DNA from 2 places in the Variovorax sp. PBS-H4 genome. Region 2 is predicted to be linked to the other one. Evidence: riboswitches for the same ligand, from Rfam matches in the RefSeq annotation. Region 2 holds a riboswitch; the other holds the start of a gene.

Region 1 (14,365 bases), 2.2 Mb from region 2:
AGGCCTCCGCACCGGCACCCGCCGCGGCAGCGCCGGTGGAACCGCAGAACCCGGTCGACACCACGGCAGACGCAGCCCTGCCCAAGCTCGAAGATGCCGACGCCCACGTGCGCTCCGCGCTGGCCGAGCTGCTGGGTGCCAAGGCAGTGGGCAACTTCCTGCAGACCGATGGCTTCGTGCACCGCTTCGTCGCCACTGTCGACAACCTTCCGCGCGACCAGGCAGCGGCGCGCATGTGGCCGGTGCAGCGCACGCCCAAGCGTTTCATGGCCAGCGGCAGCGGGGACGTGCAGACCATCAGCCTGGACAACGGCGCGCGCTACACGCCACTGGTGCTGTTCGCCGAATCCGTAGATCCGCAGCGCGCGGCGGCGCTCTACCAGAAGCTCTACCCGCTGTTCCAGCAGGCCTACGAGGAACTCGGCTATCCGAACCGCCACTTCAACGACCGCTTGGTGGCGGTGATCGATCACCTCCTGCAGGCGCCCGAGCCTGCCGGGCAGCCGCAGGTGAAACTGGTCGAGATCAAGGGCGACGTGGCTTCCGAGCGCCCCTGGGTGCACTACGAGTTCGTCGACCCGGGGCTCGAGTCGCTGTCGGCGGGCCAGAAGATGATGATCCGCGCCGGCCTGGTCAACGAGCGCCGGCTCAAGGCGAGGCTGCGGGAATTCAGAGGCCAGATCGCGGGCGGCGCGCTCGCGAAGAAGAAGGCCGAATAGTCATTGGCGCGTCTGCTGCGTGTCGGGCGGCGCATCGGGCGGCAGCTCGCTTCCCGAGCAGGCCAGCGCGCGCATCAGCAGCAGCTTGCGTTCGCGCGAATTGCGAGTGAGCGATGCGGCATGCTGGAACTCCGCGCAGGCTTCGTCTTTGCGGCCCAGCTTGGCCAGCAGGTCGCCGCGCACGCTGGGCAGCAGGTGGTAGCCCTTCAGCAGCGGCTCGTCGCGCAGTGCGTCCACCAGCTCCAGGCCCGCGACCGGCCCGAAGGCCATCGACAGCGCCACCGCGCGATTGAGTTCGACGATGGGCGAGGGCGCGAGCTGCGCCAGTGCCTCGTACAACGCCGCGATGCGGGTCCAGTCGGTCTGCTCCGGCGTGCGCGCACGCGCATGGCAGGCCGCGATGGCCGCTTGCAGCGCGTAGGGTCCCAGCGCGCCGCCCAGCGCCTCGGCCCGCTCCAGCGCGGCGAATCCTCGTCGAATCAACAGCGGGTCCCAGCGCGCGCGATTCTGAGCCAGCAGCAGCACGGGCTCTCCCTGGGCATCGACGCGCGCTGCTGAACGCGAGGCCTGGATCTCCATCAGCGCGACGAGCCCGTGCACCTCGGACTCGTCGGGCACCAGGCCGGCCAGGATGCGACCCAGGCGCAGCGCTTCGTCGCACAAGGCCGGGCGCATCCAGTCGTCGCCTGCGGTTGCGGAGTAGCCCTCGTTGAAGACCAGGTAGATCACCTCCAGCACCGAAGCCAGGCGGGCGCCGAGCTCGTGCGTGCGCGGCGCCTCGAAGGGCACGCGTGCGGCCGCCAGCGTGCGCTTGGCGCGCACGATGCGCTGCGCGATGGTGGGCTCCGGCACCAGGAAGGAGCGCGCGATCTCGTCGGTGGTGAGGCCGCCCAGCAGGCGCAGCGTGAGCGCCACGCGCGCCTCGGGCGAGAGCACCGGGTGGCAGGCGATGAAGACCAGGCGCAGCAGGTCGTCGCCCACGTCGTCGTCAAGCGCCGCATCGACCGCTTCCGCGAAATCGGCTGTCGCCATGGCGTGCCGGGCATCCATCTCTCGGCCGATCTCGTGCTCCTTGCTTGCATGCAGCTTGCGCCGGCGCAGCAGGTCGAGGGCACGGTGCTTGGCGGCTTGCATGAGCCAGGCCGCAGGGTTGTCCGGCACACCGTCGCGAGGCCATTGCTCCAAGGCAGCGACCAGTGCGTCCTGCGCCAGCTGCTCGGCCACGCCGACATCGCGAACCATGCGTGCGAGCGCCGCGATGATCTTCGCCGACTCGATGCGCCAGACGGCATGGATGATGCGATGGATCTCGGGCGTGCTCATCCGGAAGATTGCTCCTCAACGCTGCGCCGTGGCGCGCTTCTCGGCCGCGTCGCGCAGCCAGTCTTCGTGCTGCGCATCTTGGCGTGAACTCGGCGCCGAAGTCCTCCGCCTCGGACGCTCAAGACCTGCGGTTCTTTTCCACTCCCTCCATGAGCCGCTTTTCCTGCTCGCGCAGCTCGGGCGTGAGCTCCACACCGAAGTCTTCCATTTCGAAGACCTGGCGCAGCTCGACCTCTGCCCCATCGCCGAAAGGCGCGCGCTTGAGCCATTCGATGGCTTCGTCCCTGGAACGCACTTGCCAGAGCCAATACCCGGCGATCAGCTCCTTGGTCTCGCTGAAGGGACCATCGATCACGGTGCGGTTCTTGCCGTCGAATCGCACGCGGGCCCCTTTGGAGCTGGGCTGGAGGCCTTCGCCAGCCAGCATCACGCCGGCCTTCACCAGTTCCTCGTTGTACTTGCCCATCGCGGTGAGCATCTTCTCCGTCGGCATCACGCCCGCCTCGGTGTCCTTGTCGGCTTTGACGATGACCATGAATCGCATGTCGTATCTCCTGAAGTTGGATGGACGAGCTTCGAAATGAGGCTCTAAATGCACGTCGAAGGAGGACGGCATCGATCGACACCCAAGCTTGTAAAGTTTTGCAAGGCCGCAGCGACCGTGCTCGAGGCCCGGTCAGCGACCGAGCTTCCGCATCACTGCCGGCACTTCCCCGCCAAGCTCACGCGCGAGATAACCCACGGGGCCGAGACGCCGGCCCAGATTGTTGCCGGCTTTGGCATGCACCACAACGGCCCAGGCGGCTGCCTGCTCGGGCGGGAGCCCGCGGGCCGCGAAACCGCCCATGAGCCCCGCAAGCACGTCGCCGGAACCCGATGTCGCAAGCCCGAGCGAGCCGTCATCGAAGCGCCATGCGCGGCCTTGCGGCGTTGCAATGATGGTGCGCGCGCCTTTCAGCACCACGCAGGCATTCCAGCGAACGGCTGCTTCGCAGGCGACCGCCAGCGCTTCCTGGGCAATGGCCTCCTTGGACAGGCCGGACAGGTGCGCCATTTCGCCTGCGTGCGGCGTCAGGAGCACCGGGGTGTCGAAGGGGCGTTCGGTCGCCACCGACATGGCAATCGAATCCAGCAGCACGGTGCACTCCCGGAAGAGGGGCAGCAGCCGGCGCACGAAGGGCATGCTGCCTCGCTCGTCGCGCAGCCCAGGTCCGACCACCACTGCCGCGACCCGCTCGGCCAGCGGAGCCAGCGCCTCGCAGCCGCGCGCTGCGAGACCGCCGCCACGCGTCTCGGGCAGGGGGATGACGCGCGATTCAGGCACCGCGAGCGCCAGGCCCGGTGCAATTGACGCGGGGCAGGCGATGGTGAGCTTGCCCGCGCCCGCCCGCAGCGCCGCAATACCGGCGAGCAACGCCGCCCCGCGCAGCTCGGTGCTGCCCGCGATCACCAGCACCTGTCCGCGAGCCTCCTTGTCAGCGTTCGGTCCGGGGTCGGGCAGCGGCCAATGTGCCAGCGATGCTTCGGTCAGGGCTGCGGCGCGCGGAAGGACCATCAGGGCTTGGGCGCTGCCGGCTGGTCGGGCGCGCGGGTGACCGGCGTGTCGGCTTCGCGCAGCGGCGCGAGAAAGTTCACCAGGTCGAGTTGCAGCACCTCGTCTTCGTCGCCGCGGCGCTCGGCGCGGTAAGAGGTGATGGCGCAATTGGGCACGTCGCCCTGCCGGTCGATATCGAGGATCTGCTTCTCGTCCAGGTGCTCGATCAAGTAGCGCAGGCAGTTGACGATGACCTGGTGCGCCACCACCAGCACGCGCTGGCCCGCGTACTCGCGCGTCGCCATCTCGAGCAGGCTGCGCAGGCGCAGGATCACGTCGCACCAGCTCTCGCCGCCGGGCGGGCGAAAGTAGAACTTGCCCACGTGCAGGCGCTGCGCGTCGAGCTCGGGATGCTTCTGGCGGATGCCGAACTTGGTCAGCCGGTCAAGAATGCCGAATTCCTTTTCCCGCAGGCGCTCGTCGACGCGCAGCTTGATCGTGTCGCCGGACAGGCCGCCGTGCTCGGCGACGAGTTCCGCCGTGGTGCGGGCGCGCACGTAGGGAGAGCAGAGGATCACTTCGGGCTTCTCCTGCGCGGGCAGCTTGGCGAACCAGCTGCCGAGCGCAATCGACTGCTCGATGCCCAGGTCGGAGAGCGGCACGTCGATGTCGCGCCACGCCAGCTCGATCAGCGGAAGCCCGCCCGCTTCGGCGGCGTCGCGCGCGACATTGCCGGCGCTTTGGCCGTGGCGCGCGATCCAGAGGGTTTGAGGCCAATTCGATTGCATGGCGAGGGCCATGGTAGGAAGCCTCGTCCGCTCGCCTCGTAGGCAAAGGCCTATTTCGGCAGATGCGCCCCAGGCGGCATCACACGTAGTCGGCAACCGGCACGCAGCTGCAGAACAGGTTGCGGTCGCCGTAGACGTTGTCGATGCGGCCCACTGGCGGCCAGTACTTGGCGTCCTTCACCGAGGCGATCGGGAAGGCGCCGAGCTCGCGCGAGTAGGGCCGGGACCACTCGCTGGCCAGCAGGCTGTCGGCGGTGTGCGGCGCGTTCTTCAGCGGGTTGTCCTCGCGCGGCCAGATGCCTTCCTCGATGCGGCGGATCTCGCCGCGGATCGCGATCATCGCGTCGATGAAGCGATCGAGCTCGGCCAGGGGCTCGCTTTCGGTGGGCTCGACCATCAGCGTGCCGGGCACCGGGAAGCTCAGCGTGGGCGCGTGAAAGCCGTAGTCGATCAGGCGCTTGGCTACATCCTCGGCCGTCACGCCGCTGGTGTCCTTGAGCGGCCGCAGGTCCAGGATGCACTCGTGCGCCACATGGCCGTTCGGGCTGGCGTAGAGGGTGGGATAGTGTTCCTTGAGCCGCGCACTGATGTAGTTGGCGCTGAGGATCGCCGTCTCGGTCGCGGCCTGCAGGCCTTCCGCGCCCATCATGCGGCAGTACATCCAGCTGATCGGCAGGACCGCCGCATTGCCCAGCGGCGCGGCGGACACGGCGCCGACGCCGTTCGAGGGAATGCCGCTGCTCACATGGCCGGGCAGGTAGGGCACCAGGTCCTCGACCACGCACACTGGCCCCACGCCGGGCCCCCCACCGCCATGCGGAATGCAGAAGGTCTTGTGCAGGTTGAGGTGGCTGACGTCGCCGCCGAACTCGCCCGGCGCGGCCACGCCGACCAGCGCGTTCATGTTCGCTCCGTCCACGTACACGCGGCCGCCATGCGCATGCACGATCTCGCACAGCTCCTTGACGCGGGTCTCGAAGACGCCATGGGTGCTGGGGTAGGTGATCATCACCGCGGCGAGGTCGTCGCGGTGCAGCTCGCAGGCGCGCGCCAGGTCGTCCATGTCGACGTTGCCCTGCGCGTCGCAGGCGGTCACCACCACCTTCATGCCTGCCATCTGCGCGCTGGCGGGATTGGTGCCGTGGGCGGAGGAGGGAATGAGGCAGACATTGCGATGGCCGTGTCCCTGGGCTTCGTGGTAGGACTTGATGGCCAGCAGGCCCGCGTACTCGCCTTGCGAGCCGGCGTTGGGCTGCAGGCTGATGCCGGCGTAGCCTGTGGCTTCGCAGAGCCAGGCGCGCAGTTGCGCATCGAGCTCGGCGTAGCCGCGCAACTGCTCGGCCGGGGCAAAGGGGTGGATATTGGCGAACTCGGGCCAGGTGATGGGGATCATCTCGCTGGTCGCGTTGAGCTTCATCGTGCAGCTGCCCAGCGGAATCATGCTGCGGTCCAGTGCGAGGTCCTTGTCGGACAGGCTGCGGATGTAGCGCAGCATCGCGGTCTCGCTCTTGTGGGTGTTGAACACCGGGTGCGTGAGGAAGGCGCTCCCGCGGCGCAGGTCCGGCGGGATGCGCGCGCCGACCGTGGCCGAGAGCTCGTCGAAGCGAGGCATCGGCATGCCGGCCGGCACGAACAGGGCCCACAGCGTCTCGATGTCAGCGCGCGTGCTGGTCTCGTCGAGCGAGATGCCCAGGTGCTGCTGCAGGCCCTGGCGCAGGTTGACCGAGGCGGCCTGGGCCTTCTCCAGGATCTTCGGCGTGTCGTCGCCTGTCAGCACGGTGAGCGTGTCGAAAGCCGTGGCATTGGCGAGCTCGCGGCCCATCTGCTCGAGGCCTTGCGCCAGGATGGCTGTGAGGGCGGCCACGCGCTGGGCGATGCGCGTCAGGCCTTCGGGTCCGTGGTAGACGGCATACATGCTCGCCACCACCGCCGGCAGCACCTGCGCGGTGCAGATGTTGGAGGTGGCCTTCTCGCGGCGGATGTGTTGTTCGCGCGTCTGCAGTGCCAGCCGGTAGGCGGGCCGGCCCTGCGTGTCGACGCTGACGCCCACCAGCCGGCCAGGCAGCGAGCGCTTGAACTCGTCCCGGCACGCCAGGTAGGCCGCATGCGGGCCGCCGTTGCACAAGGGCATGCCGAAGCGCTGCGTGGTGCCGCAGACGATGTCGGCATCCCACTCGCCGGGCGGCGCCAGCAGGGTGAGGGCCAGCAGGTCGGCCGCCACGCAGAAGGCGGCATCGCACGCGTGGGCGTGGCCCGCGAGCGGGCGCAGGTCGTGCACGTGGCCGGTGGTGGAGGGGTATTGCGCCAGCGCGCCGAAGAAGTCGCCGCTCGCCATCAAATGCGGCAGGGTCTCGGAAACGGTGCTGACCTTGACCTCGATGCCGAGCGGCGCGGCGCGCGTCTTGATGACTTCGATGGTCTGAGGGTGGCAGTCCCCCGAGACGAGGAACACATTGCTCTTGTTCTTGACGCTGCGGCGGGCCAGCGTCATCGCCTCGGCTGCGGCGGTGGCCTCGTCGAGCATCGAGGCATTCGCGATGGCCATGCCGGTCAGGTCGCAGACCATGGTCTGGAAGTTGAGCAGCGCCTCCATGCGTCCCTGCGAGATCTCGGCCTGGTAGGGCGTGTACGCCGTGTACCAGGCCGGGTTTTCAAGCACGTTGCGCAGGATCACGCCCGGCGTGTGGGTGCCGTAGTAGCCCTGGCCGATAAAGCTCCTCGCCACCTTGTTCTTCGCCGCGATGGCGCGCAGCTCGGCCAGCGCGCCGGCTTCAGTGACCGGCGCAGGCAGGCGCATCGCGTGGCTTCGGCGGATGGCGGGCGGCACGATGCCGTCGATCAGCTCGGCGCGCGTCCTCGAGCCGACGGCAGCGAGCATGCGCGTCTCGTCCGCGGCCTCGATCCCGATATGGCGTGCGATGAATTCGCCTGCGTTCTCGAGATCGGCGAGGGTGGGCGGGGAAGGCGGGGTGGACTTCGGCATGGAGTGTGAGCAGGGTGGCGGGATCAGGAAACCTTGGCAGTCCGCTTTCAGGCCTCGTCGGCGAACTTGTCGTAGGCGGTCTTGTCGAGCAGGGCCTCGATTTGGGCAGGCTCCGTGATCTTCATCTTGAAGAACCAGCCTTCGCCTTCGGGCGCGCTGTTGGCCAGCGAGGGATCGGCACGCAGCGCCTCGTTGACCTCGGTGACCTCGCCGGCGACCGGCATGAACACGTCGGCCGCTGCCTTGACCGACTCGACCACGCCGGCGACCTCGCCCTGCGCATAGCCTTGGCCGACCTGCGGCAGATCGACGAAGACCACGTCGCCCAGCGCGTCCTGCGCATGCAGCGTGATGCCCACGGTCGCGGTGTCGCCCTCGGCGTTCACCCACTCGTGGTCCTTGGTGTACTTGATGGTCATGGAATGGCTCCTGGGGAAGAAATGGAAACTTGAAGGGTGACGTCGAACAGCGGGCCTTCAGCCTCGGTAGTAGCGCGCGGGAACGAAGGGCAGGGTGCTGACCTCCATCGCCACCGGCTTGCCGCGCACGATGGCCTGGATTCGGGTGCCGGGCGCTGCGTACGCAAGCGCCACATAGCCCATTGCGATCGGCCGATCCACCGTGGGGCCGAGCAGCCCGCTGGTGACCCGCCCGATATCGACGCCCTCGAAGGATTGCAGCAGCGTGCCGTCGCGCACCGGTACGCGCTCCAGCGCCACCAGTCCGACGCGCTTGCGCGTGAGCGTCTCGTGGTCGAGATGGCCCGCGGTGCCGGCGTCTGCCGTGAGCTGCGCCAGCACGCGGTCCGCCCCCGGAAAGCCGCCTTCTCGCGCGCCGCCGCTGCGCCGCACCTTCTGGATCGCCCAGTTGAGCGAGGCCTCGACCGGGCTGGTGGTGGTGTCGATGTCGTTGCCGTAGAGGCACAGGCCGGCTTCCAGCCGCAGCGAGTTGCGTGCCCCCAGGCCGACGGGCTGTACTTCGGGCTGCGCCAGCAGCAGCCGGGCCAGGGCCTCCGCATCGTTTGCGGCAACCGAGATCTCGAAGCCGTCCTCGCCGGTGTAGCCGCTGCGGGTCGCGAAGGCCGCGATGCCGCCGATCTGCACCGCGCCGCCGGTCATGAAGACGAATCGCTCGATGCCGGGCGACAGGCGTGCCAGCACGGCCGCGGCCTGGGGCCCCTGCAGGGCAAGCAGGGCGTGATCGGGCATCGGCTGCACCTGGCAGCGCTGTCCGATGCTGGCCTGGATGTGCGCGATGTCGCCCGCCTTGCACGCGCCGTTGACGATCACGAAGATCGAATCGTGCCCCTCGTTGAAGAACATCAGGTCATCGAGGATGCCGCCCTCGTCGTTCAGCAACAGGCCGTAGCGTTGCTTGCCGGGCGAAAGGCCGATCACGTCGACCGGCATCAGGGTCTCGAAGGCGGCAGCGGCTTCGGCCCCCACCAGGCGCAGCTGGCCCATGTGGGAAATGTCGAACAGGCCGGCCGAAGTGCGCGTGTGTCTGTGCTCGGCCATCAGGCCGGCGGGGTATTGCACCGGCATCGAGTAGCCCGCAAAGGGCACCATGCGGGCGCCGAGCTCGATGTGCAGGTCGTGCAGCGGGGTCTTTTGCAGATCGTCGGAAGCGGAGGCCAAGGCACTCTCCATCAGGTCAGGGGCAGTCCGGATCCATGGCAGTCAAGCCATGGGCCACCCCTGCTGTCCGCTTTACCTGAGAGATTCGCCCCACGATCGGGGTTTGCTCCTTCGGTGGGCGACCCTCGCTTCAATACAAAGCGCCGCCTCTCTCCAGCAAGGAAACGCCCGCAACCTCGGGCGCCTCGTCAGTCCTTTTGCCTGAGCGTTCGGGCCTCGTTCAATGGGCCCTGCGCCTTCGGCGGCCCCACCTCCGGGGCTCTCTCCTGACCGGGCGAGTGTAAGGGAAAGGGCCTTACGAACGCTCCAGCCGCAGCCGGCGCAGCAGGAATTTCTCCCAAAGCTTGTCCGCGAGGAACTGCAGGGAGCGCCGGATGTGCTCGCGTGCGTTGCGGGCGTCATAAGGCGAGCGGATGTCGGCGCCGAGCTGCCGGGCGCGCAGGCTCAGCATGTGCTCCGACAGGCAGCAGCGCGCCTTCATGCGCAGGTCCTCGAAGTTCTCGGGGCCCAGCGGGCTGGCCTTGTGCCATTCGTGGTCCCACTTGAAGCGGCGCTTTTTCTGCACGCCCTGGCCGTCGTCGCTGATGAGCCAGGCGGACACGAAATCGACATAGGCCTCGCCCACATGGTCGCGGAAGACGCCCCGTTCCGGCTCGAAGCGCTCGTTGACCAGCGAATCGAGCAGCGCGTTGCCCGGCGAGAGCGTACCCAGCCGGTGGCGCAGGGTGTCGTTCATGGCGAAGCAGTAGGTCGACACCCATTCGAGCAGTGGTCCCATGGGCGTCATGGTCGAGCGCGGGAAGTCGTTGATCTCGCCGAACAGCCAGGGGCCCGGGTGCAGCGCGAGCTTGCCGATCTCGCCGCCGAAGCGCTCCAGCCGGCGCTCGCTCCAGGCGTGGTTGAGGGCGACCGTGTCGTTCGAGAAGAGCCAGACATCCGGCTGCTCGCCTCGGGAGAGCAATGTCTCGACGCCGCGGTCCCAGCCGGAGAACTCCCGGTTGCTGTTGTCGCCCGGGACCACCAGGCCCTGCTCCGAAGCCATGCCGGTCGCGCTTTCGGCCGGCCTGGGGCGGGCGTTGTCGACGATCACGCTCGAGAAGCGGTCGCCGTCCTGGGCGAGGCGGGTTCGCAGCCTTTCCAGGACCTGGAGCGAACGGTCGCGGTGCTGGTCGCCGAATTCCAAGTGAACGAAACCGTAGCTTGTCATGCGTGCAGGGAGAGAAGAAATCAGGTGCGGCGGGGCTCAACCCCATGCGTTGCGCGGCCTTGCGAGCTGCGCAAATGTTAGTGCCTTGATGCAGAAAGCGACGATGCTGTCAGCAAGAGCGGGGAAACCCCAAGCCTATTCACGAACGAGGGGTCGCGTTTGTCAGCGAAGACGCCGTATGGCCGACCGCCCTGTAACCCGTTGTTCTCACGACCGCACGCCTCCTCGCAAGGCGCGCAGGTTGAACGCGGACCGAACGGGCTCGGGCCGCCGTGCCTGGACTACCTCGAATAGACCAGGTCTCGCAGCCCCAGCGAAATGCCCGGCACGTAAGTGATGACCATCAGGCAGGCCAGGATTACCAGTACGAAGGGAACCAGGTGCGCGACCATGCGGTCGAGCGAGATGCGAGCGACCGTGCAGGCTGCGAACAGGTTGACCCCGAAAGGCGGCGTGATCATGCCCAGCGCCAGGTTGACCACCATCACCAGCCCGAAGTGCACCGGGTCGATGCCGAAGTGCATCGCCACCGGCGCGAGGATCGGCGCCAGCACGATGATCGCGGCGCTGGTTTCGATGAACATGCCGATGACGAAGAGCGCGGCGTTGACGCCGAGCAGGAACATGGCCGGCGACTTCAGCACGGCCTCGAGCCAGTGGCCGATCGCCTCGGGCACGCCGGCGCGAGTGATCAGGAAGGCGAACAGGCCGGCGTTGGCGATGATGAACATGATCACCGACGACGAGATCACCGACTTGCGCAGTACGGCGTAGAGCTGTGGCAGCTTGATCTCGCGGTAGATCAGCATGCCGACGACGAGGGCGTAGAGCACGGCCACGGCAGAGGCTTCGGTGGGCGTGAAGATGCCGCCGTAGATGCCGCCAAGAATGATCACCGGCATCAGCAGTGCCCAGCCCGCTCGCCAGGTGGCCACGCCGACACTCAGCCGGCCGTCGCCGTCGTTCTTGCCGAGGCCCTTGAACTTGCAGTAGACATAGACGAAGGCCATCAGCGCCAGGCTGATCAGGATGCCGGGGCCGAACCCGGCGATGAACAGCTCGCCGATCGACACCTCGGCGCTCACACCGTAGAGGATCATCGGGATCGAGGGCGGGATGATCACGCCCAGCTCCGCGCTCGTGGCCTGCAGCGCCGCCGCGTAGCTGGTCGGGTAGCCGTGCTTGATCAGCGCCGGGATCAGGATGGCGCCGATGGCGAAGGTGGTGGCGACCGAAGAGCCCGACACCGCGGCGAAGATCATGCAGGTCAGTACGCACGTCATGGGGAGGCCGCCTTGCACGCCACCCACCAGGCTCTTGGCGAACTCCACCAGGCGGCGCGAGATGCCACCGGTCTCCATCAGGTTGCCGGCCAGGATGAAGAAGGGGATGGCCGCGAGCGGAAACTTGTTGATCGCGTTGAACATCTCCTTGACGGAGATCAGCATGTTCGCGTTCGAGGCCTGGATACCGACGATGGAGGCCAGGCCGATCGAGACGGCGACGGAGATGGTGAGTGCGAAGCACACCACCATCGTGGTGATCATGACGGGGGTCATGGAGCCCCCACGCTTGTTGCCGTGCTCATTGCGCAGTCTCCAGTTCCTGCCGCTGCGGATCGAGCAGGTTGCCGATGATGCCGACCACGCTGAACAGGCCGCCGATGGGCATTGCCACGTACGCCCAGAACATCGAGATCGACTCCAGCCCTGCCATGGACTGCACGCCGCCGCGCTTCGCGTAGTCCCAGCCCCACCAGATGATGACGCAGATCAGCGTCAGCGCGGCGAGGCACACCATCCAGTCGAGCACGCGCCGCATCTTCGGCGGGCTCCAGCGGTACAGCACGTCGACGCTGACCATCGCGCCCTGGCGAAAGGCAGTCGGGATGCCCATGAAGACCATCCAGATCAGGCTCACCCGGATCAGGATCTCCGACCATTCGGCCGGCTGCTCGAGCACGAAGCGCGTGATGATCTGGAACACGCCGAGCGCCGAGGCGATCACCAGCATGAGGCAGGCGACGGCCATGGACAGCGAACTGGTCCATCGGTCGAATCGGAGGAAGGCAGATTTCATGAGCGAGGCATGGAAGGTCTGAAAAAAAGAGCGCCCGCGAGCTGGTGCTGCGCGGGCGCGCGCCGCGAGTCATCGCGGCAGGAAGCTCACTTGAAATTGCGGATCTTGTCGATGTTGGCCTTGCCGAACTGCTTCTCGAATTCGGCGTTGACAGGCGCCAGCGTGCTGACGAACTTCGCCTTGTCCACGTTCTCGATCACGGTCATGCCCTGGGCGCGCAGTTCCTTCACGCCATTGGCGTCGTCCTGGTCGACGCGGTCGCGGTTCGCCTTCACCGCCACCTTGGCGGCTTCGAGGAAGGCGGTCTTGTCGGCCGCGCTGAGCTTGTCGAAGGCCGCCTTGTTCATCAGGAAGATGCAGGGCGAGTAGACGTGCCCCGTCAGCGAAAGGTGCTTTTGCACCTGCGCGAACTTGGCCGACATGATCACCGACAGCGGGTTCTCCTGGCCATCGACGGTGCCCTGCTGCAGCGCCGTGAACACTTCGGGGAAGGCCATCGGCGTGGTGATGATGCCGAGGCCCTTGTACGCCGCGATGTGCACCGGGTTCTCCATGGTGCGCATCTTCAGGCCCTTGAGGTCTTCGGGCGCCTTGATGTCGCGCTTGCTGTTCGTCATGTGGCGGAAGCCGTTCTCGGCCCAGGCCAGGGCCTTGAAGCCCTTGGCGTCGAACTTGGTCAGCAGGTCCTGGCCGATCGGGCCGTCGAGCACCGCGCGCGCGTGGGCCTTGTCGCGGAACAGGAAGGGCACGTCGAGGATCTTGGTCTCGGGCACGAAGTTGGGCACGGGGCCCGTGGAGGAGAAGGCCAGCTCCTGGGTGCCGAGCTGCACCGCCTCGATCGATTCGCGTTCGCCGCCCAGCGAGCCGTTGTAGAAGGTCTCGATCTTGTAGCGGCCATTGGTGCGCGCCGCCACTTCCTTGGCGAAGGTGTCGATCGCTACGCCCTGGTGCGAATTCTGGGCCGTCGAGATGCTGATCTTCATGGCGGTCTGCGCGAAGGCCGCGCAGGCCATGCCGAGGCCGAGGACGAGGACGAGGCCGGCGGCCAGGCGTTTCAACTTCATGGGGAGTCTCCTGTCGATGTGACGTTTGATGTGACGTTTGGCAAACGTATGACTATGCATCGGTGGGCAGCTTCACGGCGTCGGGATTTTCACGGACGTAGTCACGGATCACATCCTCGAAGCTGGCATCGGGCAGAAGGCCCAGCCCGCGCGCGCGCCGCGCCTCGATGCGGCCCGGCCAGGTCTTCACGATGCGCTGGATCGCCGGATCGGGCGTGCGGTCGAGCAGGGCGGTGGCGGCCGGTCCGGCCACGCGTTCGAGTGCCGCGGCCATGTCGCCCACGGTGAGGCCCAGCGAGGGCAAGTTGAGTGCGGTGCGCGGGCCCCATTGCGCATCGCTCGCCTCGGCAGCGCGGATGATGCCTTCGATGGTGCGGGCCGGCGAAGCCAGCGCCACCGGCGTTTCGTCAGGGACGGGGCAGGCGGCACGGACGCCGGCGAGCGGCTCCCGGATCATGCCGCTGAAGAAGCTCGAAGCGGCGCCGTTGGGCCGGCCAGGGCGCACGCTCACCGTCATCAGCCGCACGCTGCGGCCCCGGACGAAGCCTTTGCGCGTGTAGTCGGCCACCAGCTGCTCGCCGATGAACTTCTGGATGCCGTAGCTGGTCTGGGGCGTGGGCAGGGTGTTGTCGTCGATGACTTCGGGCAAAGGCTGCTCGGGCGAATTGCCGAAGACCGCAAGCGAGCTCGAGAACACCAGCACCGGCGCGGTGCCGGCGGCGCGCAGGCGTTCGAGCAGGGCGTTGGTGGCGCCGAAGTTGCTCCGCATGCCGAGGTCGAAGTCGGCTTCGCACTCGCCGCTCACCGCCGCGGCCAGGTGGAAGACGGCGTCGGCGTTGGCCCAGTAGGCGGCGCCGGCGTCGGCAAGCTGCGCATTGAGGTCGCCGACGACGGTCGAGATGCGCGGGTCGGTTGCAAGATCGGCCGGCGCTGCGGCGCGGTCGACCAGGGTCATGCGTTCGATGGGCCGCGCTGCGGCCCCGGCAAGTGCCAGGCTGCCTTGCGCGAGCAGCGTGCGCGCCAGGCGGGCG
Region 2 (14,365 bases):
AACATCGCCGGCTACAAGGCCGTCATGATCGCCGCCGACCGCTACCAGCGCTTCTTTCCCATGCTCATGACCGCTGCGGGCACCGTCAAGGCCGCGCGCGTCGTCATCCTGGGCGTCGGCGTCGCTGGCCTGCAGGCCATCGCCACTGCCAAGCGCCTGGGTGCCGTCATCGAGGCCTCGGACGTGCGCCCCTCCGTCAAGGAGCAGGTCGAGTCCCTGGGCGCCAAGTTCATCGACGTGCCCTACGAGACCCAGGAAGAAAAGGAAGCCGCCGAAGGCGTCGGCGGCTATGCCCGCCCCATGCCCCAGAGCTGGCTCGATCGCCAGAAAGCCGAAGTCGCCAAGCGCGTGGCCCAGGCCGACGTCGTCATTACCACCGCGCTCATCCCCGGCCGGCCCGCCCCCGTGCTCGTCACCGAGGACATGGTCAAGGCCATGAAGCCCGGCTCCGTCGTCGTCGACCTCGCCGCCCCCCAAGGCGGCAACTGCCCCCTGACCGAGCCCGGGCGCACCGTCGTCAAGCACGGCGTCACCCTCGTGGGCGAGACCAACCTGCCCGCCCTCGTGGCCGCCGACGCCTCCTCGCTCTACGCGCGCAACGTGCTCGACTTCCTCAAGCTCGTGCTCCCCAAGGAGGGCGGCTTCAAGATCGATCTCGAAGATGACATCGTCGCTGCCTGCCTGATGAGCCGCGACGGCCAGCTCACCCGCAAGTAAGAACAAGCCGAACGAGGAGAAAGCCATGGACCCGGTATCCCATACCGTCATCAACCTGATCATCTTCGTGCTGGCCATCTACGTGGGCTACCACGTGGTCTGGACCGTCACCCCCGCGCTGCACACGCCCCTGATGGCCGTGACCAACGCCATCTCCGCCATCGTCATCGTGGGCGCCATGCTCGCGGCCGCGCTCACCACCACCTGGCTGGGCAAGGGCATGGGCGTGCTGGCCGTGGCCCTGGCAGCGGTCAACGTCTTCGGCGGCTTCCTCGTCACCCGGCGCATGCTGGAGATGTTCAGGAAGAAGGACAAGAAGGCCCCGGCTGCTGCAGCGGCCAAGGCGGGGGGCCACTGACCATGTCGATGAACGTCGTCACGCTGCTGTACCTGGTCGCCAGCGTCTGCTTCATCCAGTCCCTCAAGGGCCTGAGCCATCCGACCACCTCGATCCGCGGCAACATGTTCGGCATGGCCGGCATGGCCATCGCCATCCTGACCACCGCGGCGCTGATCGTGCAGCTCGCCGGCGGCAGGGGCCAGGGCATGGCCTGGGTGCTGCTGGGCCTGGTGGTGGGCGGCGGCTACGGCGCCTACCGCGCCAAGACTGTCGAGATGACCCAGATGCCCGAGCTGGTCGCCTTCTTCCACAGCATGATCGGTCTGGCGGCTGTCTTCATCGCGGTGGCGGCCGTGGTCGAGCCGTGGGCCTTCGGCATCACGCCGCCTCCGGTGGCTGCGCTCATCGGGGGCAACACGCCCGAGGGTGCCTACGTGGTCGACGGCCTGGCGCGCTGGGCGATTCCGGCGGGCAACCGGCTGGAGCTGTTCCTGGGCGCGGCCATCGGCGCCATCACCTTCAGCGGCTCGGTCATCGCCTTCGGCAAGCTCTCGGGCAAGTACAAGTTCCGCCTGTTCCAGGGTGCGCCGGTGCAGTTCAAGGGCCAGCACATGCTCAACCTGGTGCTGGGGCTCGCGACCATCGGCCTGGGGCTGGTGTACATGGCCACCGAGAGCTGGACTGCCTTCTTCCTGATGCTGCTGCTGGCCTTCGTGATGGGGGTGCTGATCATCATCCCGATCGGCGGGGCGGACATGCCGGTGGTGGTGTCGATGCTCAACAGCTACTCGGGCTGGGCGGCCGCGGGCATCGGCTTCAGCCTGAACAACGCCATGCTGATCGTGGCGGGCTCGCTGGTGGGCAGCTCGGGGGCGATCCTGAGCTACATCATGTGCAAGGCGATGAACCGCTCGTTCTTCAACGTGATCCTGGGCGGCTTCGGCGGCGAGGCGGCAACGGCCACGGGCGCGGCCCAGGAGCAGCGCCCGGTCAAGAGCGGCAGCGCCGACGACGCGGCCTACATGCTCTCCAACGCCGAGACCGTGATCATCGTGCCCGGCTATGGGCTGGCGGTGGCGCGCGCGCAGCACGCGGTCAACGAGCTGGCGCAGAAGCTCACCGAGAAGGGCGTGACGGTGAAGTACGCGATCCACCCGGTGGCCGGGCGCATGCCGGGGCACATGAACGTGCTGCTGGCGGAGGCCGAGGTGCCCTACGACCAGGTGTTCGAGATGGAGGACATCAACGGCGAGTTCGCGCAGGCCGACGTGGCGATCATCCTGGGGGCCAACGACGTGGTGAACCCGGCCGCGCTCACCAAGGGCACGCCGATCTACGGCATGCCGATCCTGGAGGCCTACAAGGCCAAGACGGTGATCGTGAACAAGCGCAGCATGGCCGCGGGCTATGCCGGGCTGGACAACGAGCTGTTCTACATGGACAAGACCATGATGGTCTTCGGCGACGCCAAGAAGGTGGTCGAGGACATGGGCAAGGCGATCGAGTAAGAGCAGTCAAGCTGCACGCACGTGTTGAACCGCGTGCGTGCAGCAGGCAGGTCGTCAGCGCTGCAGCCAAGGGGTGGATGAGGCAGGCTGCCGGATGCCTTTCGTCCCGTCGTGCAGCCCGGTGAACGCGAAGTCCACCTCGGGCGCGAGCCCGCTCACGATGCGCGCGATCGATTTGCCCGAGCCGCAGGCGTGCGTCCATCCCAGCGTGCCATGGCCGGTGTTGAGGAACAGGTTCGGCAGCTTTGTTTTTCCGATCAGCGGCACGTTGCTCGGCGTTGCCGGCCGCAGGCCAGTCCAGAACTGGGCCTGGCGGGTATCGCCGGCGCCCGGGAACAGTTCTTCGACGCGCCGCACGATGGCTTCGCAGCGCACGCGGTTCAGGTCGCGGTCGTAGCCATTGAGCTCAGCCGTGCCGGCGATGCGCAGGCGGTCGCCGCTCTCGGAGGTGTAGCGCGAGAACACCAGCTTGTATTCGTCGTCGGTCAGGGAGACCTGGTGCGCTTTCGATGCGTCCTTGACAGGCAGCGTCACCGAATAGCCCTTGGCCGGGTAGATCGGCAGCTTGATGCCGAGCGGTGCGGCGTACAGCGGGCTCAGCGAGCCCATCGCCAGCACGAAGGCATCGCCGCGGATGCGCTGGAAGCGGCCTTCGTCGTCCGTCGCTTCCACATGGTCGATGCTGCCGCCGGATTCGCGCAGCGCGGTCACGGTGTGGCTCATGAGGAAGTTCACGCCGGCCGCGGACGCAAGCCTGACCAGTTCGCGCGCAAAGCGGTTGGCGTCGCCTGATTCGTCCTCGGCCGTGTAGGTAGCCCCCGCCAGGTGAGAGCGGATGTGGGCCAGTGCGGGCTCGATCTCCACCGCCTTGTCCGCCGAGATCACCTGCCGCTCGCAGCCCAGCGCGCGCATCTGCTCAGCCGGCTTCAACGCCCCATCGAATTCCTTCTGCGTCGTATAGAAGTGCAGGATGCCCTGGGTGCGCTGGTGATAGGCAAGGCCGGTTTCGCGGCGCAACTGCTGCAGCGTTTCGCGGCTGTAGGTGCCCAGCCGCACGATCTGCTCGATGTTGTGGCGCGTGCGCGCCGGCGTGCATTCGCGCAGGAACTGCAGGCCCCAGAGCCACTGGCGCATGTCTGCCCGGATGCGGAACAGGAGCGGCGCATCTTCCTTGCCGAGCCATTGCAGCACCTTGAGCGGCGCACTCGGGTTGGCCCAGGGTTCGGCGTGGCTGACGGAGATCTGGCCGCCATTGGCAAAGCTGGTTTCGGCAGCCGGTGTGGCCTGCCGGTCGACCACGGTCACTTCGTGGCCGAGTTGCTGGAGGTAGTAAGCGGAAGTCACGCCGAGCAGGCCGGCACCAAGAACGATCACGCGCATTTCATGCACCTTTGAGGTTGCAGCGCTCGAACGCAACGGAAACGGAAGCTCGAAAAGAAAGCAACCGGACCATGCGTCCAAGTTGCCGCTCCCCCTGTCCTCGGTACCTGAGAGATTCGCCCGCTGCGCCCGCAGCGGGTTTGCTCCTTCGGTGCATCACGTGGTGTGATGGCTCTCCAGACGGCTTTGACAGTTGATGCAGTACAGGCTCGTTGTTGCGAGCGGACCTGAGCGTTTATGGGAGTTTGCGCCTTCGGTGGGGCCGCCTCGCAGCGGCCCGCTCTCCTGCAGTGAGGCAGATTGTAGAGGGCGCGGCCCGCACCGCCAAGCGCTTCTGCGCGCCGGGTACCCGCATCCGGCGGGGCGCTCGGCGCTTGGGTAATCCCGCCCCCGACGCTCCCCGCGTTCTGTGACGATGCGCACCTGAAACCCGAACATGCGCCATGCGAACGCCCCAGCCTCACGCGTTGCGATCCTTCATCCTTCTCTATGTGTTGCTGTACGCATCATTCGGGGTGGCGTCGCCCTTCTGGCCTCGCTTTTTCGAAACGCGAGGGATGTCACCCGAGCAGATCGGGCTTCTGCTGGGACTCGGGACCATCGTACGGCTGATTGCCGGCCCGGTTGCAGCGCGCCTGGCAGATCGCTTGGAGCGGTTGAGTCACGTGCTGGCCGCCGCTGCGGCCCTTGCTGCCTGCCTTGCACTTGGGCTTCCCTGGGTCGGCGGGTTCTGGATCTTTCTGGTCGTCCGGCTCTGCCATGAAGCTGCGCTCACACCAACCACGTCGCTTGCCGACGCCTTGGCGCTGGATGCTTCGAAGTCGGCCGCTTCATCCGCAACGAGGTTCGAATATGGCTGGGTACGAGGTGCGGCATCGGCCGCCTTCGTGTTCGGAACGCTGGTCGCTGGCCAAGTCATCGGCTGGACGGCACTCACATCGATCGCATGGATGCATGGGACACTCCTTCTGCTCGCAGCAGCAAGCACCATGCTGCTGCCAGCGCGGGGTGACAACACCCGCGTCGCCCCTGAACGATCATCCTTCGCGGCCATCGGGGAACTGCTGGGGATCGTCGTGTTCCGGCGCATGCTCCTCATCGCGGCCCTGGTCTACGGCAGCCATGCCATGCATGACGCATTCGCTGTCATCCGATGGAACGCAGCAGGCGTGAGCCAGGCCACGATCAGTGTCCTGTGGTCCGAAGCCGTTGTCGCGGAGGTCCTGGTCTTCGTGTTCATCGGACCTCGATGGCTCGATTCGCTCGGGTCGAGTGGTGCAGCTGCGATCGCGTGCACGGCGGCTGTCGTGCGATGGCTCGTGGTGGCGTCTTCGACCGATCCCTGGGCGCTGGCACTCGTACAGCCCCTGCATGGATTGACGTTTGCGCTTCTGCATCTCGCGTGTATGCGCCTCATGGGCACCACCGTGCCTCGGCATCTTGCCGCGACCGGCCAAGCCATGTATGCACTCGGACCAGGACTGGTGACAGCGCTTCTGACCATGTCGACCGGAATGCTCTATGCACGCCTCGGAGCCGGCGGCTTCCTGCTAATGGCGCTGTTGCCCGCCATTGCTTTGCCGCTGTGCCTGGGCCTGAAATTCTCGGCGCGGCGTCAAAGCAGGGGAGAGGGCTGATGACGATCCGCAAGGGTCCGTGGCCAGCTCCGATGTGCGGGCAAAAAGGGCTTGTCACCCGTTTGCGCGATATGTAGTATGCACTTCATGAAAATGTAGCGAAGGCTACATGAACTGGAATTGACTGCCACCCAACTGGAAGGCGCCCGACGATGATTCCGAACACAGCGGTCGACGCGTTCTCGGCCAAGGGAATTTCAGAGCCGACGGCCATAACGGCCCGCAACACCGCGGTGCTCGTGGTGGACATGGAGAACGACTTCTGCGTGGAAGGCGGCGCCATGGTGCTGCCCGGCTACGAAAAGCTGATCGGACCACAGCTCGCAGTCATCGACGCGGCGCGCGAGGCCGGAGGCCCGATCGTGTTCATCACCGATGCGCACCGCCCGGGGGTGCATCGCGACCGCGAGTTCCTCAAGCGGTCCCGCCATTGCATCGAAGGCACCTGGGGCGCGCGCGTGGTGGATGCCCTGAAGGCGCGTCCCGACGACCACTACGTCATCAAGCGCCGCTATTCGGGTTTCTTCGGCACCGACCTCGACATGACATTGAAGGACCTCGAAGTCGACAGCGTCGTCGTGATGGGCGTGGTCACCAACATCTGCGTGCGGTCGACGGTACACGACGCCTTCTTCCTCGGCTACCGCGTGTTCGTGCCCGAAGACTGCGTGGCCGCACCGTCGGCGCGCGAGCAGACGTCTTCGCTCTTCGACATCGCCACCAGTTTCGGCTGGGTCACCGATTCGACCGAGGTGGCACGCGCCTATTCCGGCGGCGGCCTGGTCGGCAATCGATTCGAATTCGCCTGACGCGCCGGCGGTCCATCCGAACGGCGCCTGCATGGCCCGGGTTTCTTCTCTTCAGCGTTCAACCTCTGGAGCTTCTCGCATGCATGCCCCACTCGTCATCTCGCCGCGCCGGCGCATCTTCGTTCGTGCCGGTGCCGCGGCGCTGGCCACCGGAACGCTCGGCCTGCCCGGCCTCGTCCACGCCGCTGCCGGCGGCCCCGTGAAGATCGGCATCCTGCAACCCTTCTCAGGGGGCCTCGAAGCGCTGGGCGAACAAGGCTTCCAGGGCGGCAAGATGGCGATCGATGAAATCAACGAAGCCGGCGGCCTGCTGGGCCACAAGGTCGAACTGGTGCGGGCCGATACGCGCACCGATCCCAAGACCGCGGTCGAGCGCGCGCAGGAGCTGATTCGTCGCGACGGCGTCGATGCGATCCTCGGCCCGCTCACCAGCGCGGAGCGCGATGCCGTGCGTCCGACCATCGAGCGTGCGAAGGTGCCGCTGCTCTATGCCACCGACTACGAAGGCGGCACCTGCAGCCGCTACATCACCTGCTTTTCCGCCCTTCCGGCCGCCTGGGTCGAGCCGCTGATCAGCTACGCGAGCAAGAACGTCGGCAAGAAGCTGTACCTCATCGGCAGCGACTACATCTGGCCCAAGCGCATGAACGAGGCGGTGCGCGCGTCGGCGCAGAAGAACGGCGCCACCGTGCTGGGCGAGGAGTACGTGCCCTTCGGCATCAAGGACTACGCCAGCACGCTGCGCAAGATCGAGGCCTCTGGCGCCGACACGCTGGTCGTCAGCGTCGTCGGAGCGGACGCCGTGACCTTGATCAAGCAGTTCGCCGGCGCCGGCCTCAAGCGCAAGCTGCGCGTGCTGTTCTTCGGCTTCAGCGAGAACTACCTCGCCGGACTGTCGACGCAGGAGTCCGACGACATCGTGACCGTCTCGAGCTTCACCTCGACGCTCAAGAAGCCGGAGGCGGCCGACTTCGTGAAGAAGGTGCGCGAGCGCTTCGGTCCGCAGACCATCGTGTCGAACAACCTCTATGCGCACTACAACCTGATGCGCTTCTACTTCGGCGGCGTGCAGCGCGCCAAGACGGCCGACAAGGAACGCGTGACCGATGCCATGCTCGGCCAGACCCTGGCGACGGGCAACGGCGAGGTGCTGCTTCGCGCCAGCGACCGCCATGTCGACCTCAACACGGTGATCTCGGTAGCAAAGGGCGGCAGCCTGGACCTGCTGCAGGATGTCGGCCGCGTGGTCGCGCCTTCGCAGTGCAAGAAGGCCTGAGCGTGTCCGCATTGCTTGAGGTCCGCGGCGTGCAGAAGCACTTCGGCGGCGTGCGGGCGCTCGAAGGGGTGGACCTGTCGCTCGATGCCGGGCAGGTCTACTGCATTGTCGGACCCAACGGCTGCGGCAAGTCCACCTTGCTGGCCGTCATCAGCGGCGACCTCGCTCCGACCGCAGGCACCGTCTGGTTCGACGGCCGCGACATCACCGGCCTGCCACCGCCGCGCATCGCGCGCCTCGGCGTGCTGCGCAAGTTCCAGGCGCCGAGCATCTGTCCGGCCCTGAGCGTGGCCGAGAACATGGAGGCCGCGCTGATGGTGGGCGTGCCGCCCTGGCGTCGCCTCGGCGCCGGCCGGCACCTGCAACGACTGGAAGAACTGCTGGACGTGATCGGCCTGTATCACCGCGCGGCCCTGACGGCCGAGGAGCTCGCGCATGGCGAGAAGCAGTGGCTGGAGATCGGCATGCTGCTGGCCGGCGACAGCCGCGTGCTGCTGCTGGACGAGCCTACCGCCGGCATGACCATCCGCGAGACGCAGCAGACCGTGTCGCTCATCAAGCGCATCGCCACCGAACACAAGCGCACGATTCTGGCGATCGAGCACGACATGCATTTCGTCGCCGGCCTGGAGTGCGAGGTGATCGCGCTGCTGCGCGGCAAGGTGCTGCGCCGCGGCAGCTACCAGGAGGTCAGCAACGACCCGGAAGTCCGCGAAGCGTACCTGGGAGCGGCCAGCCATGTTTGAAGCCTCGGGAGTCAGCGGCGGATACCTCAAGGGCAGCCAGGTGCTGCGCAATGTCACGCTCACCCTCGCGCGCGGCAGCGTCACCGCGTTGATGGGGCGCAACGGCATGGGCAAGACGACGCTGATGCGGGCCATCACCGGCCATCTGCCGCACGTCGCCGGCTCCATGCGCCTGCACGATTGCGAGCTCACCAAGCGAGCGGCTTTCCAGGTGGCGCAGCTTGGCGTGGGCTATGTTCCGCAAGGCCGCGACATCTTCGCCGACTTTTCCGTCGAAGAGAACCTGATGATGGGCGTGCTGGGCAAGTCGAAGCTGCCGAAGACGTTGCCCGACTGGGCCTGGAGCACCTTCCCGGTGCTGGCCGAAAGGCGCCGCCAACGCGCGGGCACCCTGTCCGGCGGCCAGCAGCAGCAGCTGGCCATCATGCGGGCGCTGGTCGGTCGGCCGGAGCTGCTGCTGCTCGATGAGCCCTCCGAGGGCATCCAGCCCTCCATCGTGATGGAGATCGGCGCGACGATACGGCGCATCGCGGCCGAGCAGGGCTTGGCGGTGCTGCTGGTCGAGCAGAACCTCGACCTGGTGCGTGCCATGGCCGGGCGCTGCCTGTTCATCGAAAGCGGCACCATCGCGGAAGAGGCCGATGTCGCCACGCTGCACGCCGAGGCCCCCGTGATTCGCCGCTACCTGTCGGCCTGACCGAGAGACGAGCAACGACATGACCGACATCCTCGCGCTGGTCCTCGACAGCACCAGCTTCTTCCTGGTCCTCCTGCTGGTCGCGCTGGGGCTGGTGATCATCTTCGGCCTGATGAACGTCATCAACATGGCGCATGGCGAGTTCTTCCTGATCGGCGCCTACACAGCCGTGTCGGTGACACGCGCCGGCTGGCCCTTCTGGTGGGCGCTGCTGCTGGCGCCACTGGTGTTGGCGGGGGTCGGCTGGATCGTCGAGCAGGCGGTGGTGCGCTTCGTCTACCGGCGCTTCATCGACTCCATCCTCGCCACCTGGGGTCTGTCGCTGATGCTCAAGCAGTTGATCGTCATCATCTTCGGTCCGCGGTCGCAGAGCGTGGCCGATCCGCTGGCCACCACGGTGAACCTCCTGGGCATGGCCTACCCCGGCTATCGGCTGTTCGTCATGGCGGCTTCGATCGCGCTGACGGCGCTGACGTTCGTGCTGCTCTATCGCACCCACATCGGCCTCACTATCCGCGGCGTGATTGCCAACCGCGCGATGGCGGCCTCGCTTGGCATCAACACACGGCGGCTCGACGTAAGCACTTTCATGGCGGGTGCGGCGCTGGCCGGCTTCGCAGGCGCCGTCATGGCGCCCCTGATGAGCGTCGATCCGCAGATGGGCGCGGGCTTCCTCATCCCCTCGTTCCTGTCGATCCTGGTGGGCGGGACCGGCAGCTTCCTCGGCGTGGTCATCGGCGCAGGCCTCATCTCCAGTGGCAGCACCGGACTGTCGGCCTTGCGCGATCCGGTGTTCGCCCAGGTCGTGGTGTTTTCTCTGGCCATCGTGATCATCCGGCTGTTCCCCAACGGGCTCTTCGGACGGCGCTCAAGATGAACCGCTTCTCTCCTTGGGCATCCTGGTCGACGCCGGCCATCTGGCTGCTGCTGGGCCTCGCGCCGCTCGCGCTCGGCGAATGGGCCCAGTCGCAGCTTGCCCAGTTCATGACCTACGGCATCTTCGCGCTGGGCCTTGGTTTCCTGTGGGGCCATGCGGGCGTGCTGTCTTTCGGGCAGGCCATCTTCTTCGGCCTCGGCGCCTACTCGATGGGACTGACCTCGCTCGGCATGGTGCCGGGTATCGCGCCGAGCACCTTCAACGGCCTGCTGCTTGCCTTCGCGACGAGCGGGCTGGCGGCGGCGATCTTCGGATCGATGCTCTTCTACGGCCGCGGCCTCGCCGGCGCCTACTTCGGGATCGTCACGCTTTGCGCGGCGGTCATCGTCGAGACTGCCACCGGGCGTTGGGACTTTGTCGGTGGCAACAATGGCCTCTTCGGCATCGCGCCGCTCGAACTGCCGCCTCTCCTGGCCGAACGCATTCCCGATTCGACGGCGCAATACCTGCTGGCCTTCGGGGTCGCGCTGGGCGTGTATGCGCTGCTGCGCTGGCTTTCCCGCACGCCCTTCGGTACGGTGCTGGCGGCGATTCGGGACAACGACCGGCGCGCTGCCTTCCTCGGCTTCGACGTGGCGATGCACAAGAACATCGCCTTCGTGCTGGCGGCCATGGTGTCGGCGCTGGCCGGCGCGATGTTTGCCAAGTTCTTCGGCTTCGTCTCGCCCACGCTGATTGGCTTCTCGCTATCGACCGAGGTGCTGATCTGGGTGGCGGTAGGGGGCCGCGGGGTGCTGATGGGCGCGTTCCTCGGGGCGATCCTGGTGCGCAGCGTCGAATCAGCCCTTTCCGAGCGCTTCGGCAACTTCTGGCTGCTGCTCCTGGGCGGCGTTTTCGTGGTGGTGGTGGTGTTCTTCCCGATCGGCGTCTTTGGACGGGTGCTTGCGCTCGCGCCTCCGCTGCGGCTGCGCATGGGAGCCCGTTCGACGGGTCCGGGCGAACACTTGGATGGCGCGGCGCATCAGGCCGGTCTCTTGATTCACAAGCGCTGAGCCTTTTTTTGCTTCGCCGCGTAAATCGCCTTCTCGGCGCGCCGAGCCGCCAGGCGATGCTGCCGGAGGAAAGCAAGCAGTCGCGCCTCTGCAGAGTGAAGCCGCCCCACACTTTGAGGAGCGCTTGCGAGCTCCTTCCAGATCTCGGTCATTGCCCCCGAGTCTGAGGACAGTTTCGTTCCCAGCGTCAGCACGGCAGGATGGATATAGGCCTTCTTGCAGACTGCTGGCGTATTGCCGAGCTGCGAGGCCACTGCGCCCAGAATCTCCTTGGCGCTGACGCGCGTGGGGGTCGATTCGCCCGCTTCGGCGCTGCACGCAAGGCGTGTCAGTTCCAGTGCCTGCACTGTTCCATGCCAGGTTCGGAAATCCTTTGCGGTGAAATTGTCCTGCGCCGCCTCTCGCAAGTAGTCATTGACGTCAGAGGACGAGACACTATGCGCTTCGCCATCAGGCCCCTGAAACTGGAACAGCTCCTGACCCGGCAACTGCTGGCACCTCCGAATCACGCGCGTGACTCGTGGATCATCGACTTTCGCTTCATGCAGCACGCCACTCTTTCCGCGAAAGCGCAGCTTCAGCGAGGTGCCGCGAACATCCACGTGCCGGTTGCGCAAGGTCGTGAGGCCGTAGGAGCGGTTGCTGTTGGCGTATTCGTCATTGCCCACTCGAAGGAAGGTGATGTCGAGCAAGCGAACCAACGTCGCCAGCACGGCCGCACGGCCGGGCAGGCGTTCCTTGGCAGCTGCTCGAAGGTCGCGCGCCACCCGTGCACGAATCTTCGGCAACGCGCGGCCGAATTGTTCCAGGCGCTCGAACTTGGTCTCGTCCTTCAGCAGGCGCCATTCGGCGTGGTAGCGGTACTGTTTGCGGCCGCGCGCATCCATTCCGGTGGCCTGCAGGTGCCCATTGGCCAATGGACAGATCCAGACGTCCGTGTAGGCGGGGGGAATGGCCAGCTGCCTGATGCGGGCAAGCTCATCGGCGTCATTCAACCAGCGGCCCTCCGTGTCCCTATAGCGAAAGCTTTGGCCACGCCGCACACGCGTGAAGCCGGGCATGCCGGCATTCACATACACGAGGCCGTTGGTGAGGGGCACGGGTTTGGAAATTGCAGCGTCAGCCATGCGCTTGAAAGAGATTGCAGGCAAGCGTGCATTGCCGCAAACTTTCCGGCGAGATGGCGGCGGCGCCGCCTGCCTGTAGGACGCAGCTAGGCGTGCACGTGCGAGCCCGCCGCTTTGCGCTCAGTCCCCCGGCTGCCAGAGTGTCGGATAGTGCGTGACAAAGCCGTCCGGCGTTGTCAGCAGCAGACCCTCATAGTCGAAGCGCGGAGACTGGTACCAGTACTCGAGCTCGCTGCGGCGTTCGTAGTGCTGCGCCAGCGCACTCAGGCCTTCATCCTGAAGATCGAGCCAGGCGGCGGGGGCCTCGGCGCTCTCGCTGACCCGAAGGTTCAAGCGACGCAATGGGAGCAGGTTGGTGGCAGGGGTGAAGCCCAGATCCAGATCCGTGCAGTGGGCCAGGCCTGACACCACCTGATCGTTGAGCGACCATTCGCCGTTGCCGGCGCGCGCGATCGCGAAGTCCACCGGGAGGCTACCGGCCCAACCGCGTACGCGCGCCCACTTCGCATGCCAGGCCTTGTCACAGTGCACGCGGTAGTCCAGACGGGCGGGCTGGCCGTTCTCGCCGCGAAACACCGCGGCGCCATCGAGCTGCCATCCGTCGCCGTGCTTCTCGAGGCGGCAGGCGTCATGGCCGGGCAGGTCGAGCCGGCGCCAGAACATGGTGGCTACGATTTGCATGGGCCCGATGATGGCATCGAAGCCCCCAGCGCACCAGTGCCCGCCCCGGGACGGCAAAATCCAGCGCGTGACCGCCGCTCCAATCCGCCGCATTGCCCACCTCGACATGGATGCGTTCTATGCCTCGGTGGAACTGCTGCGCTATCCGCAACTCAAGGGGCTCCCCGTCGTGATCGGAGGCGGCCGGCGCAAGGTGGATGAAGCCCTCCGTGAGTTGCCGCAAGGCAGCACCCTGGCCGACATCCCGGTCGAGGCCTTCCCGCTGCTCAGGGACTATGTGGGGCGCGGCGTGATCACGACCGCGACCTATCCCGCGCGGCCTTTCGGTGTCGGCTCCGCGATGGGGCTGATGAAGGCTGCGAAGCTGTGTCCGCAGGCCATCATCCTGCCGGTCGATTTCGACGAGTACCGCCGCTACTCGCGCATGTTCAAGAAGGTGATCACCGAGATTGCGCCGCTGATGGAAGACCGCGGAGTGGACGAGGTCTACATCGACTTCACCCAGGTGCCTGGCGGCCAGCGGGAGGGCGGGCGCGTATTGGCCCGCCTGATCCAGCGCTCGATCTTCGATGCCACCGGGCTCACCTGTTCGATCGGCGTTGCGCCGAACAAGCTGCTGGCGAAGATGGCGAGCGAGTTCGACAAGCCGAACGGTGTCTCGGTGGTCTACGACCACGACCTGGAGACGCGCATCTGGCCTCTACCCTGCCGGAAGGTCAATGGCATCGGGCCCAAGGCCGACGAGAAACTTCAGCGCTTGGGCATCCGCACCGTGGGCGAGCTCGCGGCCCGGGAACGCAACTGGCTGATCGAAAATTTCGGCAAGGCCACCGGCGCCTGGATGCATGAGATGGCCTGGGGGCGCGACGAGCGGCCGGTGGTGACCGAAAGCGAACCGGTCTCGATGAGTCGCGAAACCACCTTCGAGCGTGACCTGCACGCAGTGCGCGACCGGGCCGAGCTCGGCGCCATCTTCACGCATCTCTGCGGGAAGGTGGCAGAAGATCTGCAACGCAAGGGCTACGTGGGCAAAACGATCGGGATCAAGCTGCGCTACGACGACTTCAAGACCGCGACGCGCGACCAGACCATCGAGCAGTTCACCTCGGACGCGAAAACAATCCGGCAAGCGGCCGGACGCTGCCTCAAGCGCGTACCGCTGGAGCGGCCGCTGCGCTTGCTGGGCGTGCGCGTCGGGGCACTGGTGAAGGCGGGCAGCGTGGAGGCAACGCGCACGCCGGTGCAAGGTGGATCGGCATCGCAATCGCGTGCCGCTGCGCTCCCGATCACCGCTTCGCTTTTCTAGACAGGGGATGCCTGGACGGTACTGCCTGATCTGCATCGCGGGGCGCATCTGCAGCCTGACTCGATGCACGGCAGCGCACCCGCTCGTGCTGGGTTGCTTCAAGAGGTCCGGCGCTTGCCGGAGGCGAAGTTTTGCTCGAAGCGGGTCTGCAGGAAATCCAGTAGCGCGCGCAGGGCAGCACTGTTGTGGCGCCGCTGCAGGTAGGCGGCCGA

The links. Region 2 has a riboswitch for glycine ahead of E5CHR_RS24405 (D-amino acid dehydrogenase). Riboswitches for the same ligand answer to the same signal wherever they lie in the genome.
Region 1: linked by a shared signal. The riboswitch ahead of gcvT (glycine cleavage system aminomethyltransferase GcvT) and the one ahead of E5CHR_RS24405 (D-amino acid dehydrogenase) in region 2 are both predicted to bind glycine.

Annotation. Positions count from the first base shown of each region.
Region 1 covers NZ_LR594675.1:2,951,990-2,966,354, forward strand. Annotated here, with positions in the region: gene E5CHR_RS13865 (DUF3014 domain-containing protein) at 1-719, shown strand, start outside; gene E5CHR_RS13870 (RNA polymerase sigma factor) at 720-2,042, opposite strand; gene E5CHR_RS13875 (YciI family protein) at 2,161-2,586, opposite strand; gene E5CHR_RS13880 (NAD(P)H-hydrate dehydratase) at 2,719-3,597, opposite strand; gene E5CHR_RS13885 (histidine phosphatase family protein) at 3,597-4,364, opposite strand; gene gcvP (aminomethyl-transferring glycine dehydrogenase) at 4,444-7,347, opposite strand; gene gcvH (glycine cleavage system protein GcvH) at 7,395-7,766, opposite strand; gene gcvT (glycine cleavage system aminomethyltransferase GcvT) at 7,824-8,996, opposite strand; glycine riboswitch at 9,038-9,151, opposite strand; glycine riboswitch at 9,164-9,263, opposite strand; gene E5CHR_RS13905 (hypothetical protein) at 9,280-10,167, opposite strand; gene E5CHR_RS13910 (TRAP transporter large permease) at 10,473-11,750, opposite strand; gene E5CHR_RS13915 (TRAP transporter small permease) at 11,776-12,270, opposite strand; gene E5CHR_RS13920 (TRAP transporter substrate-binding protein) at 12,357-13,334, opposite strand; gene denD (D-erythronate dehydrogenase) at 13,387-14,365, opposite strand, start outside.
Region 2 covers NZ_LR594675.1:5,103,046-5,117,410, reverse strand. Annotated here, with positions in the region: gene E5CHR_RS24420 (Re/Si-specific NAD(P)(+) transhydrogenase subunit alpha) at 1-717, shown strand, start outside; gene E5CHR_RS24415 (NAD(P) transhydrogenase subunit alpha) at 743-1,075, shown strand; gene E5CHR_RS24410 (NAD(P)(+) transhydrogenase (Re/Si-specific) subunit beta) at 1,078-2,565, shown strand; gene E5CHR_RS24405 (D-amino acid dehydrogenase) at 2,620-3,945, opposite strand; glycine riboswitch at 4,030-4,135, opposite strand; glycine riboswitch at 4,140-4,243, opposite strand; gene E5CHR_RS24400 (MFS transporter) at 4,389-5,582, shown strand; gene E5CHR_RS24395 (cysteine hydrolase family protein) at 5,735-6,391, shown strand; gene E5CHR_RS24390 (substrate-binding protein) at 6,471-7,667, shown strand; gene E5CHR_RS24385 (ATP-binding cassette domain-containing protein) at 7,670-8,413, shown strand; gene E5CHR_RS24380 (ABC transporter ATP-binding protein) at 8,406-9,110, shown strand; gene E5CHR_RS24375 (branched-chain amino acid ABC transporter permease) at 9,130-9,987, shown strand; gene E5CHR_RS24370 (branched-chain amino acid ABC transporter permease) at 9,984-11,039, shown strand; gene E5CHR_RS24365 (DNA topoisomerase IB) at 11,027-12,166, opposite strand; gene E5CHR_RS24360 (putative glycolipid-binding domain-containing protein) at 12,287-12,847, opposite strand; gene dinB (DNA polymerase IV) at 12,954-14,153, shown strand; gene E5CHR_RS24350 (LysR family transcriptional regulator) at 14,252-14,365, opposite strand, start outside.